Regions from separate parts of the Neorhizobium petrolearium genome, predicted to be linked through region 3. Evidence: riboswitches for the same ligand, from Rfam matches in the RefSeq annotation. Region 3 holds a riboswitch; each other region holds the start of a gene.
The links. A riboswitch is a leader RNA that binds a small molecule or an ion and turns the genes downstream of it on or off. The one in region 3 is predicted to bind thiamine pyrophosphate.
Positions count from the first base shown of each region.

Region 1: another riboswitch for thiamine pyrophosphate. It lies ahead of thiC (phosphomethylpyrimidine synthase ThiC); the one in region 3 lies ahead of thiM (hydroxyethylthiazole kinase).
Region 2: another riboswitch for thiamine pyrophosphate. It lies ahead of thiB (thiamine ABC transporter substrate binding subunit); the one in region 3 lies ahead of thiM (hydroxyethylthiazole kinase).

Region 1 covers NZ_CP123000.1:4,750,396-4,754,492, forward strand. The annotation lists gene thiC (phosphomethylpyrimidine synthase ThiC) at 1-1,720, opposite strand, end outside; TPP riboswitch at 1,815-1,946, opposite strand; gene QEO92_RS23020 (acyl carrier protein) at 2,127-2,378, shown strand; gene QEO92_RS23025 (acyl-CoA dehydrogenase family protein) at 2,378-3,559, shown strand; gene QEO92_RS23030 (amino acid--[acyl-carrier-protein] ligase) at 3,614-4,097, shown strand, end outside.
Region 2 covers NZ_CP123000.1:4,496,383-4,500,479, forward strand. The annotation lists gene QEO92_RS21865 (thiamine diphosphokinase) at 1-232, shown strand, start outside; gene QEO92_RS21870 (ABC-F family ATP-binding cassette domain-containing protein) at 236-2,056, shown strand; gene QEO92_RS21875 (response regulator) at 2,215-2,670, shown strand; TPP riboswitch at 2,890-2,991, shown strand; gene thiB (thiamine ABC transporter substrate binding subunit) at 3,048-4,037, shown strand; gene thiP (thiamine/thiamine pyrophosphate ABC transporter permease ThiP) at 4,048-4,097, shown strand, end outside.
Region 3 covers NZ_CP123001.1:17,607-21,703, forward strand. The annotation lists gene QEO92_RS26920 (acetyl-CoA hydrolase/transferase family protein) at 1-59, shown strand, start outside; gene thiD (bifunctional hydroxymethylpyrimidine kinase/phosphomethylpyrimidine kinase) at 74-874, opposite strand; gene thiE (thiamine phosphate synthase) at 871-1,506, opposite strand; gene thiM (hydroxyethylthiazole kinase) at 1,503-2,306, opposite strand; TPP riboswitch at 2,348-2,445, opposite strand; gene QEO92_RS26940 (heavy metal translocating P-type ATPase) at 2,559-4,097, shown strand, end outside.

The DNA of each region.
Region 1 (4,097 bases), on a different replicon from region 3:
TGTCGTGCGAAATCCGCATGGAGCAGAATTTCGGACCGCACATGGAGCAGAAATGCGCCACCTTGTGTGCCTCCTTCGGCAGCGTCTCGTCATGGAAATTGCGCGCCGTTTCCGGATCGAGCGACAGGTTGAACTGGTCCTCCCAGCGGAACTCGAACCGGGCGCGCGACAGCGCATCGTCGCGGATGCGAGCGGCGGGATGCCCTTTGGCAAGATCGGCCGCATGCGCGGCGATCTTGTAGGTGACGACGCCGACCTTGACGTCGTCGCGGTCCGGCAGGCCGAGATGTTCCTTCGGCGTGACGTAGCAGAGCATGGCCGTGCCGAACCAGCCGATCATCGCCGCACCAATGCCGGACGTGATGTGGTCATAGCCCGGCGCGATATCGGTCGTCAGTGGGCCAAGCGTATAGAACGGCGCTTCGCCGCAGACCTTCAGCTGCTTGTCCATGTTTTCCTTGATCTTGTGCATCGGCACATGGCCGGGGCCTTCAATCATCACCTGGCAGTCCTTCGCCCAGGCGATCTGCGTCAATTCGCCGAGCGTTTCCAGCTCCGCGAACTGCGCCGCATCGTTGGCGTCGGCGATCGAGCCGGGGCGCAGCCCGTCGCCGAGCGAGAAGGAGACGTCATAGGCGCGGCAGATGTCGCAGATCTCTTCAAAGTGCTCGTAGAGAAAGCTCTCCTTGTGGTGATGCAGACACCACTTGGCCATGATCGAACCGCCGCGCGAGACGATGCCGGTGACGCGGTCGACGGTGAGCGGAATGTAGGCAAGCCGGACGCCGGCATGGATCGTGAAATAGTCGACGCCCTGCTCGGCCTGCTCGATCAGCGTGTCGCGGAAAACTTCCCAGGTGAGATCCTCGGCAATGCCGTTCACCTTTTCGAGCGCCTGGTAGAGCGGCACGGTGCCGATCGGGACCGGTGAATTGCGGATGATCCATTCGCGGATATTGTGGATGTTGCGGCCGGTCGAGAGGTCCATCACCGTGTCGGCGCCCCAGCGGATCGCCCAGACCATTTTTTCGACCTCTTCCGCCATCGACGAGGTGACGGCTGAATTGCCGATATTGGCGTTGATCTTCACCAGGAAGTTCCGGCCGATGATCATCGGTTCGGTCTCCGGGTGGTTGATATTGGCGGGGATGATCGCCCGGCCTGCGGCGACTTCCTGGCGCACGAATTCCGGTGTCACAAAGTCTGGCACGTGCGCACCAAAACTTTCGCCATCGCGGGCAAGTGCTTCTTTCGCAGCCTGCCGTCCGAGATTTTCGCGGATGGCGATGAACTCCATTTCCGGTGTTATGATCCCGGCCCGCGCATAGGCGAGCTGGGTGACGGCCAGGCCTGCTTTCGCCTTCAACGGAGCATTGCGGACCGGGAATTCCGGCGTCAGGCGATCGCCGGTGACAAAGCCGTTGTCCTCCGGCTTGACGATGCGTCCCTCATAGGTCTCCACGTCGCCGCGGGCCTTGATCCAGCTTTCGCGAAGACGCGGCAGGCCGGATTCAATGCTGATCGTCGCGGGTTCGGCCGTATAGGGACCAGATGAGTCATAGACCGTCACCGGCGGTTCGCCGGAGGTCGGGTGCAGCGCGATCTCGCGCATCGGCACGCGGATGTCGGGATGAAGGACTCCGGGCTTCAGGACCTTCTTCGAGGCGGGAAGCGGGCCGGTGGTGACGACCGGGGTAAGCTTGGTGGTCGCGATATTCATGGTTGAGGCTCCAAGGTTTGACGTTTGGAGACCCAGTCCGGTGTTGGAATGATGGAAGAACGCCTTGAGCCGGAGCGGGAATCCCGCCATTGAGCCGTGAGCGTCCGCACCGTCCCTACGCCAGTATGAACTGGATCAGGTTCAACGGGTCACTGCGCCACAATCGGCAAAGCCGTATTGCCCAGCAGTATCTCAGCCCCTTGCCGGGACCCCCCTGGTGAATCCGGACATCAGAAACCGGAGCAGCCCTCCTGTCAAGCCAGTTCGGACAGATGCCGATCGATTGGATTTTAGCGAATCCCGCAGCCCGATTTTCAGCATGTTTCTTACCGGAATCTTATGCTTTCCGGCCTAAACATCCCGCCAGCGATGAACGCTTGAGTTCCAATTATCGGGAGACGTCGAGATGAACGAGACCATTCGCGAACTGCTGGCGAAACTGGGCAATCTGCCGGTCGCCATGACCGAGCTGGAAGATGGCGCCGATCTTTATGCGGCGGGCCTTTCTTCCTTTGCATCCGTGCAGCTCATGCTGGGCCTCGAAGAGGCCTTCGACATCGAGTTTCCGGACAACCTGTTGAACCGCAAGTCCTTTGCCAGCATCTCGGTGATCGAGCAGACGGTATCCCACATCCTGAAAGCCAAAGAGGCCGCGTGATGAGCCTTGCCGCTGTCGCAACCGATATGAGCCTCGGCGCACGCGCCCATCGCGTGGCGAGGGTGGCCGCCGATTTCGCCGATTCCGTCGACCGCGAAGGCCGCTTCCCGAAGGAAGCCGTCGATGCCATGAAGGCCGAAGGCCTGCTCGGCATCCAGATCCCCGCAGCCTTCGGCGGCGAGAGTGCAACGACGCAGGAGCTCGCGGAGATCTGCTCCATTCTGGGACAGGCCTGTGCCGCGAGCGCCATGGTCTTCGCCATGCACCAGATCAAGGTTTCGAGCCTTGTCGAGCACGGTGCCGAGAGCGAATGGCACAGGGATTTCATGCGCGAGCTTTGCGCTCGCCAGCTTCTCGTCGCCTCGGCGACGACGGAGGCCGGCATCGGCGGGAACCTGCGCAATTCCATCTGCGCCATCGAGATCGACGGCGACACCTGCCGGCTCGAAAAGGATGCGACGGTGATTTCCTACGGGGAGCACGCCGACGCGATCATGGTCACCTCCCGCGCCCGTGCGGACGCGGCTCCGGGCGACCAGGTGATGACCGTCTTCAGGAAGAGCCAGTATACGCTCGAAAAGACCGTCGACTGGGATACGCTCGGCATGCGCGGCACCTGCTCGGATGGTTTCATCTTCAAGGGCGAGGCGCCCGCGGCACAGGTCTTCCCGAAGACTTTCGCCGAAATCGCCGCACAGTCCATGCTCGCAAGCTCCCACCTGCTGTGGAGCGCCGTCTGGTACGGTATCGCCGCCGATGCGGTGCTTCGCGCCCAGGCCTTCGTGCGCGCCGCCGCCCGCAAGGCGGGCGGCTCGCAGCCGCCCGGCGCGTTGCGGCTGGCCGAGGCCTCGAACCTGCTGCAGCTCCTGAAGGCCAACATCCTCTCGGGCCTCAGGGCCTACGAGGATGCCCGGGCGGATCCGGACCAGCTTTCCTCCATGGCGTTCTCGATCGCCATGAACAACGTCAAGCTCGCCTCCTCCGAGACGATCCTGACGATCATCAACCAGGCGATGATCATCTGCGGCATCATGGGCTACAAGAACGGCACGCCCTACAGCCTCGGCAGGCACCTGCGCGATGCCCATTCCGCCCAGTTGATGATCTCCAACGACCGCATCCTCGGCAACACGTCGACCATGTTGCTCGTGCAGAAACCGGACACCAGCCTTCTCGGCTGACGCCCACTTCGTCAAATGAATTGCCCTTCAAATGAATTGATTGAGGTGAAGCCAATGGACATGCAAGTTTCCTTTCTCGACCGCCTGTTCGATGCAGGCCTTCTGATCGAGACCGGCGTCGACGGTCTTTACGGCCGAAGCGGCCAGTTCGAGGACGTCATCGCCGCTTTCGAGCGACTGATCGACAGCGTGGGCGGCGCCGATGGCGCCGAGGCCATGCGCTTTCCGCCGGGCATGAACCGCGAATTCTTCGAAACCAGCGGCTATATGAAGAGCTTTCCGCAGCTTGCCGGCACGGTGCATTCCTTCTGCGGCAGCGAGCTCGACCACATGAGCCTCCTGAAATGCATGGAAGTGGGCGAAGACTGGACCAAAGGCCAGGAGGCGACCGATATCGTACTGACGCCGGCCGCCTGCTACCCGCTCTACCCGACGGTCGCACGCCGCGGCAAGCTGCCGAAATCCGGCGGCCTCTACGACCTGCAGAGCTATTGCTTCCGCCATGAACCTTCCAAGGATCCGGCCCGCCAGCAGCTTT
Region 2 (4,097 bases), on a different replicon from region 3:
GCCGGGGGATAAAAAGCTCGACTTGCCGAAAGGCTCGCTCTTTTCGATCATCGGTTTTTCGGCACTGGAAGGCCTGGACATCATTGGTGCGCGTTATCCGCTCCACAATTTTGGGCTTCCCTTCGGCTCTTCTCGTACGGTCTCGAACATTGCAGAAGGACCGGTGGAATTCCATCTGAAGGCCGGCAGAGCGATGATCCTTGCTCGCCCCTACGACATGACAGGAGCCTGACTTTTGGCACCCCCCATCTTGAAACTGGACGATATCTTCCTGAGCTTTGGCGGCGCGCCGCTGCTCGCTGGGGCGGGCCTGCAGGTGGAGCCAGGCGACCGCATCTGCCTCGTCGGTCGCAACGGTTCCGGCAAGTCGACGCTGATGAAGATCGCCGCCGGCATGGTCGAGCCGCAGTCAGGCGAAGTCTTCCGCCATCCGGCCTCGACGATCCGCTACCTCGAACAGGCGCCGGATTTTGCCGACTATGCAACCGTGCAAGCCTATGCAGAAACGGGCCTCGGCCCGGGCGATGATCCCTATCGCGTTACCTACCTGCTCGAACATCTCGGCCTCACCGGCCAGGAAGACCCAAAGACGCTTTCGGGCGGCGAATCCCGCCGCGCCGCGCTCGCCCGTGTGATGGCACCCGAGCCGGACATCCTGATGCTGGATGAGCCGACCAATCATCTCGACCTGCCGACCATCGAATGGCTGGAAGACGAGTTGCGGAAAACAAGGAGCGCACTGGTACTGATTTCCCACGATAGGCGCTTCCTCGAACGGGTTTCGACCGCGACCGTCTGGCTCGACCGCGGCATCTCTCGCCGTCTCGACAAGGGGTTCGCTCATTTCGAAGCATGGCGTGACGAAGTGCTGGAGGCTGAAGAGCTGGAACAGCACAAACTCGGCAAGGCGATCGAGCGCGAGGAGCATTGGCTGCGTTATGGCGTGACCGCGCGCCGCAAGCGCAACATGCGGCGCCTCGGCGATCTGCAATCCATGCGAGCAGCCTATCGCGGCCACAAAGGGCCCCAAGGGACCGTCCAGGCGCAGGTCACCGAAGGTCGTGAATCGGGCAAGCTTGTGATCGAGGCGGAGAACATCACCAAAGCCTATGATCGGCAGATCGTCGCACCTTTTTCGATCCGGGTTCATCGCGGCGACCGGATCGGCCTCGTAGGGCCTAACGGCGCGGGCAAGACGACATTGCTCAAGATGCTGACCGGGCAGCTCGCACCAGATAGCGGTACCGTCAAGCTCGGCACCAATCTTGAGATCGCAACGCTCGACCAGAAGCGCGAGAACCTGAATCCGGAGGAGACGCTCTCCCACTACCTGACAGACGGCCGCGGGGAGACGTTGCTGGTCAATGGCGAGCAGCGGCATGTCGCAGGCTACATGAAGGACTTCCTGTTCCAGCCGGAACAGATCAGGACACCGATCAAGAGCCTTTCCGGTGGTGAACGTGCCCGCCTGATGCTCGCCCGCATCATGGCGAAGCCCTCGAACCTCTTGATTCTCGACGAACCCACCAACGACCTCGACATCGAAACGCTGGATCTGCTGCAGGAAATTGTCGCCGGCTACAACGGCACGGTGATCCTCGTCAGCCACGATCGCGATTTCCTGGACCGCACCGTGACCTCGACGATCGCCCCGGCCAATCCGGAGGCGCCGGACGGACGCTGGATCGAATATGCCGGCGGCTATACGGACATGCTGGCCCAACGGAGAGGCGCGATCGAGGAGAAGCGCAAGACAGAGCGAACGGAACGGCAGAAGACAGAGGCCGCCGCGCCGGTGGCTGAAGCCTCCAAGGCCAAGGGAAAGCTCTCCTATAAGCAAAAATTCGCACTCGAAAACCTGCCGAAGGAAATTGCCAAGGCGGAGGAAGAAATTGCAGTCCGCGAGAAGAAGATGGCGGACCCGAACCTCTTTTCCAAAGACCCTGCCGCCTTCCACAAGCTTGCGGCGGAAATGGAAAGCCTGCGCGAAAGACTGACGAAAATGGAAGAAGAATGGCTCGAGCTCGAGATGCTGCGGGAAGAGCTGGAGAGCTGAACTAACGAATTATTAACTCTAATAACCGTTTCGGCAGGGGCGTCTGTCGCAAAACGGAACAATCCACCATCCTGCTCGTTCTGCCTGCGTTCATGGTCGAGGCGCCGGTCGTCGCCCTCGATCCGAATTAAGGACCGGAAACCGTGCGGGGACGTCCAATGCTGACAAATGTAACGCGTCGTCGGCCACCCAGTGAGGTGACGAGTCAACGGGTGCTGATCGTGGAGGATGAGTTCCTGATCGCTCTCGATATCGCCGAAACTGTCGAAAATATGGGACTGAAGGTGGCGGGCTTTGCCAATGCCCGAAAACATGCCCTGGAACTGGCGCCGCGCGCCGATATCGCGATCGTGGACGTCAATCTGACCGATGGAAGGACCGGTCCCGAGATTGGACGGCGGCTTGCCGAACGATATGGCGTGACGGTCATCTTCATGACCGCGACCCCTGATGATCTCGAAGATGGCGTGGAAGGTTCTCTCGGTGTTCTCACGAAGCCCGTCATGCCGGAAGTCATGGAAAGGACGATCGATTATGCCATTGCCAACCGGCTTCACGGCATGGCAGCCGTTCCGCGCGAACTCAAGGTGTTCCGCCGGAACCCGCACCACTAGAGAAAAACCCTGGCTGCGATGTCGGTTTTACATTCTCTTACTCATCCTTGGGGCGAACGCGCCCATGTGCGTTGGATGGGGACAAAGAGGAAAAAACATGTACGGCTGCAGCTTCCGGGATCCGGACGGCCACGTCTGGGAAATCATGTAGATGGATATGAGCGCTGCCTGATCGCGGCGCAGCCTCTTGCCAGCCGATCCCACCGCCGCTACACCTGATTCGCTCTAACGGGGTGCCACGCCAGTGTGGCTGAGAGGCTTTGCCAACCCGCGGAACCTGATCCGGTTAAGACCGGCGGAGGGATTAGACGGCTTCCCATCAGCGCCTATTCCCACAATCAAAAGAGGAGGCGCTGATGCGCAAGATCGTTCTTTCGATGTTCGCGGCCGCAGCCGCCCTTTCCTTTTCACTGTCCGCTCAGGCGCAGGAAAAGACACTGACTGTCTATACGTATGAAAGCTTCGTCTCCGACTGGGGGCCCGGCCCGAAGGTCAAGGAAGCCTTCGAAAAGAGCTGCACCTGCAGGCTCAACTTCGTCGGCGTTGCCGATGGTGTGGCGCTCCTCACCCGCCTCAAGCTCGAAGGCGAGAAGACGGATGCCGATATCGCGCTCGGCCTGGACACCAACCTGATTTCGGAAGCCAAGGCAACCGGCCTTTTCGAACCGCACGGCCTCGATACATCCGCTGTCAGTGTGCCCGGAAATTATACCGACGATACTTTCATCCCCTATGACTACGGTCATTTTGCCGTCGTCTACGATACGCAGGTGATGAAGAATCCGCCCAAGAGCCTGAAGGAACTGGTGGAAGGCGACCCTTCGCAGAAAATCGCGATCGAAGATCCGCGCACCTCGACGCCGGGACTAGGCCTGCTGCTCTGGGTGAGGTCGGTCTACGGCGACAAGGCGCCGGAAGCCTGGGCGAAACTCAGGAAGCGTGTGCTGACAGTCACCCCCGGCTGGTCGGAAGCCTATGGTCTTCTCACAAAGGGCGAGGTGCCGATGGTCTTCTCCTACACCACTTCGCCCGCCTATCACATGGTTGAGGAAAAGACCGAACGCTACCAGGCCGCATCCTTCTCGGAAGGCCACTACATCCAGATCGAGGTGGCCGGCATGTTGACAAACGCGTCCGACAAGGATCTGGCCAAACAGTTCCTCAGGTTCATGGTCTCGCCAGCCTTTCAGGACATTATCCCCACCACCAACTGGATGATGCCGATTTCGAAGACATCCGAGCCGTTGCCGGACGCCTTCGACAAGCTCGTGCAGCCGAAAACGACCTTCCTGATGGGCTCGGACGAGGTGGCGAAGAACCGGCAGGCCTGGATCGACGAATGGCTGACCGCCATGAGCATGAACTAAGACCTCCGCCTTGCTGACCCGCGCCCAACGACGACGGGGGATTGCCTGGGGCCTGCTGAG
Region 3 (4,097 bases):
AAGAGGCATTTTCCTGGCATGAGCGGAGCCGGCAGACCAGCACCATGCGGCTTGGCTGAGCGAACGACTGTTCCTACCACCATTCGTGAAAATGCTGCACGGGACCGTGGCCGGTTCCCACGGTGAGCATGCCGGCAGCCGCGATGGCGCCGGAGAGATAGGCTTTGGCGATCGCGACGGCCTCGGCCGGTGAAGCACCCTTGGCGAGTTCCGCGGCGATCGCGCTGGAAAGCGTACACCCGGTGCCGTGTGTGTTCTTCGTCGCCACGCGATTTCCTTCGAACCAATGGATGCCGGAGGCATCGGCCAGGACATCCGGGCTGTCACTACTTTCAAGGTGACCGCCCTTCACCAGTACCGCCTTCGGACCGATTTTACGCAGGCGTTCGGCCTGATCGGCCATTATCTGGCGGGTGGTGGCGAGGGGTTCGCCGAGCAGGGCGGCTGTTTCCGGCAGATTGGGTGTGACGACGGTGGCAACCGGCATCAGCCGATAGGTGACGGCATCCATCGCCTCCGAAGCAAGCAGCGGGGAGCCTCCCTTGGCGATCATTACCGGGTCGAGCACGATCGGCAGGCTATCGCGATAGGGCTTGAGCACATCCGCAACCGTTTCGGCAATCTCGGTATTGGCAATCATGCCGATCTTTACCGCATCCACCCGCACATCCGCGAAAATGGTGCGGATCTGCTCCGCGACGAACTCGGCAGGCACCGGATGCACACCCGTGACCCCTTGCGTGTTCTGCGCGGTCAGCGCCGTCAGCACGGCCATGCCATAGGTGCCGCGTGCCGAAAACGTCTTGAGGTCGGCCTGAATGCCGGCGCCGCCGGAGGGATCGGAACCGGCGATGGAAAGAATATTGCGGATCATGCGCGTGCCCTTTCGATTTCCTCGGCAATCCTGCGGGCGGCGGCTTTGGGGTCCGGCTGGCCGCAGATCGCGGAGACGACGGCGATGCCTCTCGCGCCGGCGGCAAGTGCTGGGCCAGCATGTTCCGCCTTGACGCCGCCTATCGCGACAGCCGGCACGGGTGCTGCTGCGACGATGCGGGCAAGTCCGTCGAAGCCGATCGGTTGCTTGTGGTCCGGCTTGGTGAGGGTTGCAAAGACCGGGCCGATGCCGACATAGTCCACGACGGAGGTATCGATGCGTTGCGCCAGTTCCTCGGTTTCGACCGAGAGACCGAGGATCATGTCCCGGCCAATGCGCTCGCGGGCGATAGCCGCGACCATGTCGCTTTGGCCGACATGCAGGCCTGCGGCACCGATTGCGATCGCCGCCTCGACATCGTCATTGACGATCAGTGGCACTCTGGCGCCGGCAAGCGCTGCCTTCAGGGCACGGCCGGTCTCGATGATCTGCGCCGTATCCGCGTGCTTGTCGCGGAGCTGCACGATCGTAGCGCCGCCCTCGACGGCAAGCCGGGCAGTCTCCACCATGCCGATTTCGCGGCAGAGATCGGGATCGAGGACGAGATAGACGGAAAGGTCGAAATTCTTCATGCGCTGACGATCCTGGCTTTGGTATCGAGCGTCTCGGGCGAAAGTGTTGCAAGGCGATCGAGAAAGAGGGGCAAGAAGGAGCCTGGTCCGGCGGCACTGATAGCCGCTTCCTCGCCAGCGACCGCGAACATGGCGAGTGCCGCCGCCGTCGCCTCGAACGGTCTTTCCGGGTTTGCCGCCGCAAAGGCGCCAACGAGGCAGGTGAGCGAGCAGCCAAGAGCGGTGATGCGGGGCATCAGCGCTGAACCGCCCATGATGCGAACCGAGTGCTGGCCGTCGGTGACGAAATCCACTTCGCCGGTAACCGCGACGATGGAGCCGCTCTGCCGGGCAAGCGTGATCGCCGAACCTTCCGCCGCCTCGGTTGGATCGCCGCTGTCAACGCCGTGGCCGCTCGACTGGCTGCCTGCCAGCGCAATGATCTCGGAGGCATTGCCTCGCACGATCGTGGGTTTCAGCTTCATGAGATCGGCGACGGCGGCGCGGCGGTAGGCGGTGGCGAAATGGGCGACCGGATCGAGCACCCAGGGTTTACCGGCTTCACCGGCGGCTTTCGCGGCCTCCTTCATGCCGGCCAGGAAATCCGGCGAAAGCGTGCCAATATTGATCGTCAGCGCAGACGCGATCCGAGCGAATTCGCCAGCCTCCTCTTTCGTATGCACCATGGCGGGCGAGGCGCCGGCAGCGAGCATCACATTCGCCGCGATATTCATCGCCACGAAATTGGTGATGTTCTGGACAAGCGGATTTTTCGCGCGCATCGCAGTCAGCAATCGGCCGGGGGTCTGTGTGGTCTGCATTCTCGCCTCGTTCGGCGGGGCAGACGCATGGGTTCTTCTGTCCGAAGAACCGAACGACTCCCTCCGCCAGCATGATCTGGTTCAGGTTCAAAGGGTACTTCTCAGCCCGGCTTTACGCCGGACGCCCCTGTCAGGAACAAGGCTTACCGCAGATCGGCCTGCGACTGCCAGCGAATTTTTATAAAAAAATGCCCTTGAAGCTCTAGTGGCTGGAGGTTGTAAGGAAGTGCTCGATCCCGAAAGGAAAGAGAAATGGCAGCGACAAATCAGGCTCGATACAAGGTTGGCGGCATGGATTGCGCAAGTTGTGCGACCAAGATCGACACGGCAGTGCGCCGCATGCCAGGCGTCGAGGATGTTTCCGTCTCCGTTGCCGCGGGTACGATGACGGTGAGCCATGACGAAACAAGCGATCTGGGCGCGATCGAGAAAAAGGTGACCGGGCTCGGTTATTCGCTGCGGGCACTCGGCAGGAAGACGCCGGCCGAAGCGGAGCATCATGACCACGATCACACCGGCGATCACGAGAATTGCGGGCACCACCATGATCATGATGGCGGGCATGATCATTCCGGCCACCGCGCAAAAGAGATCGAAGGCCTCCATGGCCATGACCACGGGCCGCTGGAAGGGCCGTGGTGGAAAAGCGCGAAGGGCCGGCTGACCATCCTTGCTGGTGTGGCGCTCGCTTTCGCCTATGGGCTCGGCCATTTGATGCCGGCCTATGGCCCCTATATCTTTACGGCTGCGATGCTGATCGGCCTCGTGCCGATCGCCCGCCGCGCCGTTATGGCAGCCCTTGCCGGCACGCCGTTTTCCATTGAGACCCTGATGACCATCGCTGCCGTCGGCGCCGTTGTCATCGATGCCTCGGAAGAGGCTGCCGCCGTCGTTTTCCTCTTCCTCGTGGGCGAACTTCTGGAAGGTGTGGCGGCAGGTCGGGCGCGTCAGAGCATCCGCGGCCTGACGGCTCTGGTCCCGAAGAATGCGCTGCTGGAAGTGAATGGGCAGACCCGTGAGGTGCCGGCCGAGAACCTGGCGGTTGGTTCCATCATACTCGTGCGGCCGGGTGACCGGATTTCGGCGGACGGCGTCATCGTGGCCGGGACAAGCGCGATCAACGAGGCTCCGGTGACCGGTGAAAGCACCCCGGTTGTGAAAGGCATCGACGAGAGGGTCTTTGCCGGCACCATCAATGGCGATGCGGCGTTGCGCGTGCGGGTGACGGCTGCCGCGGAGGACAACACGATCGCCCGCATTGTCCGGATGGTCGAGGAGGCGCAGGAGAAGAAGGCGCCGACCGAGCGTTTCATCGACCGTTTTTCACGCTACTACACGCCCGGCGTCGTGGTGGTTGCCGCTCTGGTTGCCATCCTGCCGCCGCTTGTGGCCGGTGCCGCCTGGGGGGTGTGGATCTACAAGGGCCTGGCGATCCTGCTGATCGGCTGCCCCTGTGCGCTGGTCATCTCGACGCCGGCTGCGATCGCTGCTTCGCTTTCCTCCGGTGCCCGTCGCGGCTTGCTTATGAAGGGCGGCGCCGTTCTGGAAACGCTCGGCAAGCTGACGGCCGTGGCGCTCGACAAGACCGGAACGCTGACCGCCGGCAAGCCGCAGGTGACGGACGTGATCGCCTTCGGCCGCAACGCCGGAGACGTGCTGCGTTACGCCGCGGCGCTTGAAACCGGCTCGAGCCACCCGCTGGCCGTCGCGATCCTCGCCAAGGCGGCGGAGGATGAAGTGGATATTCCGGCTGCGACGGATGCCAGATCCCTGAATGGCAAGGGCGTCGCC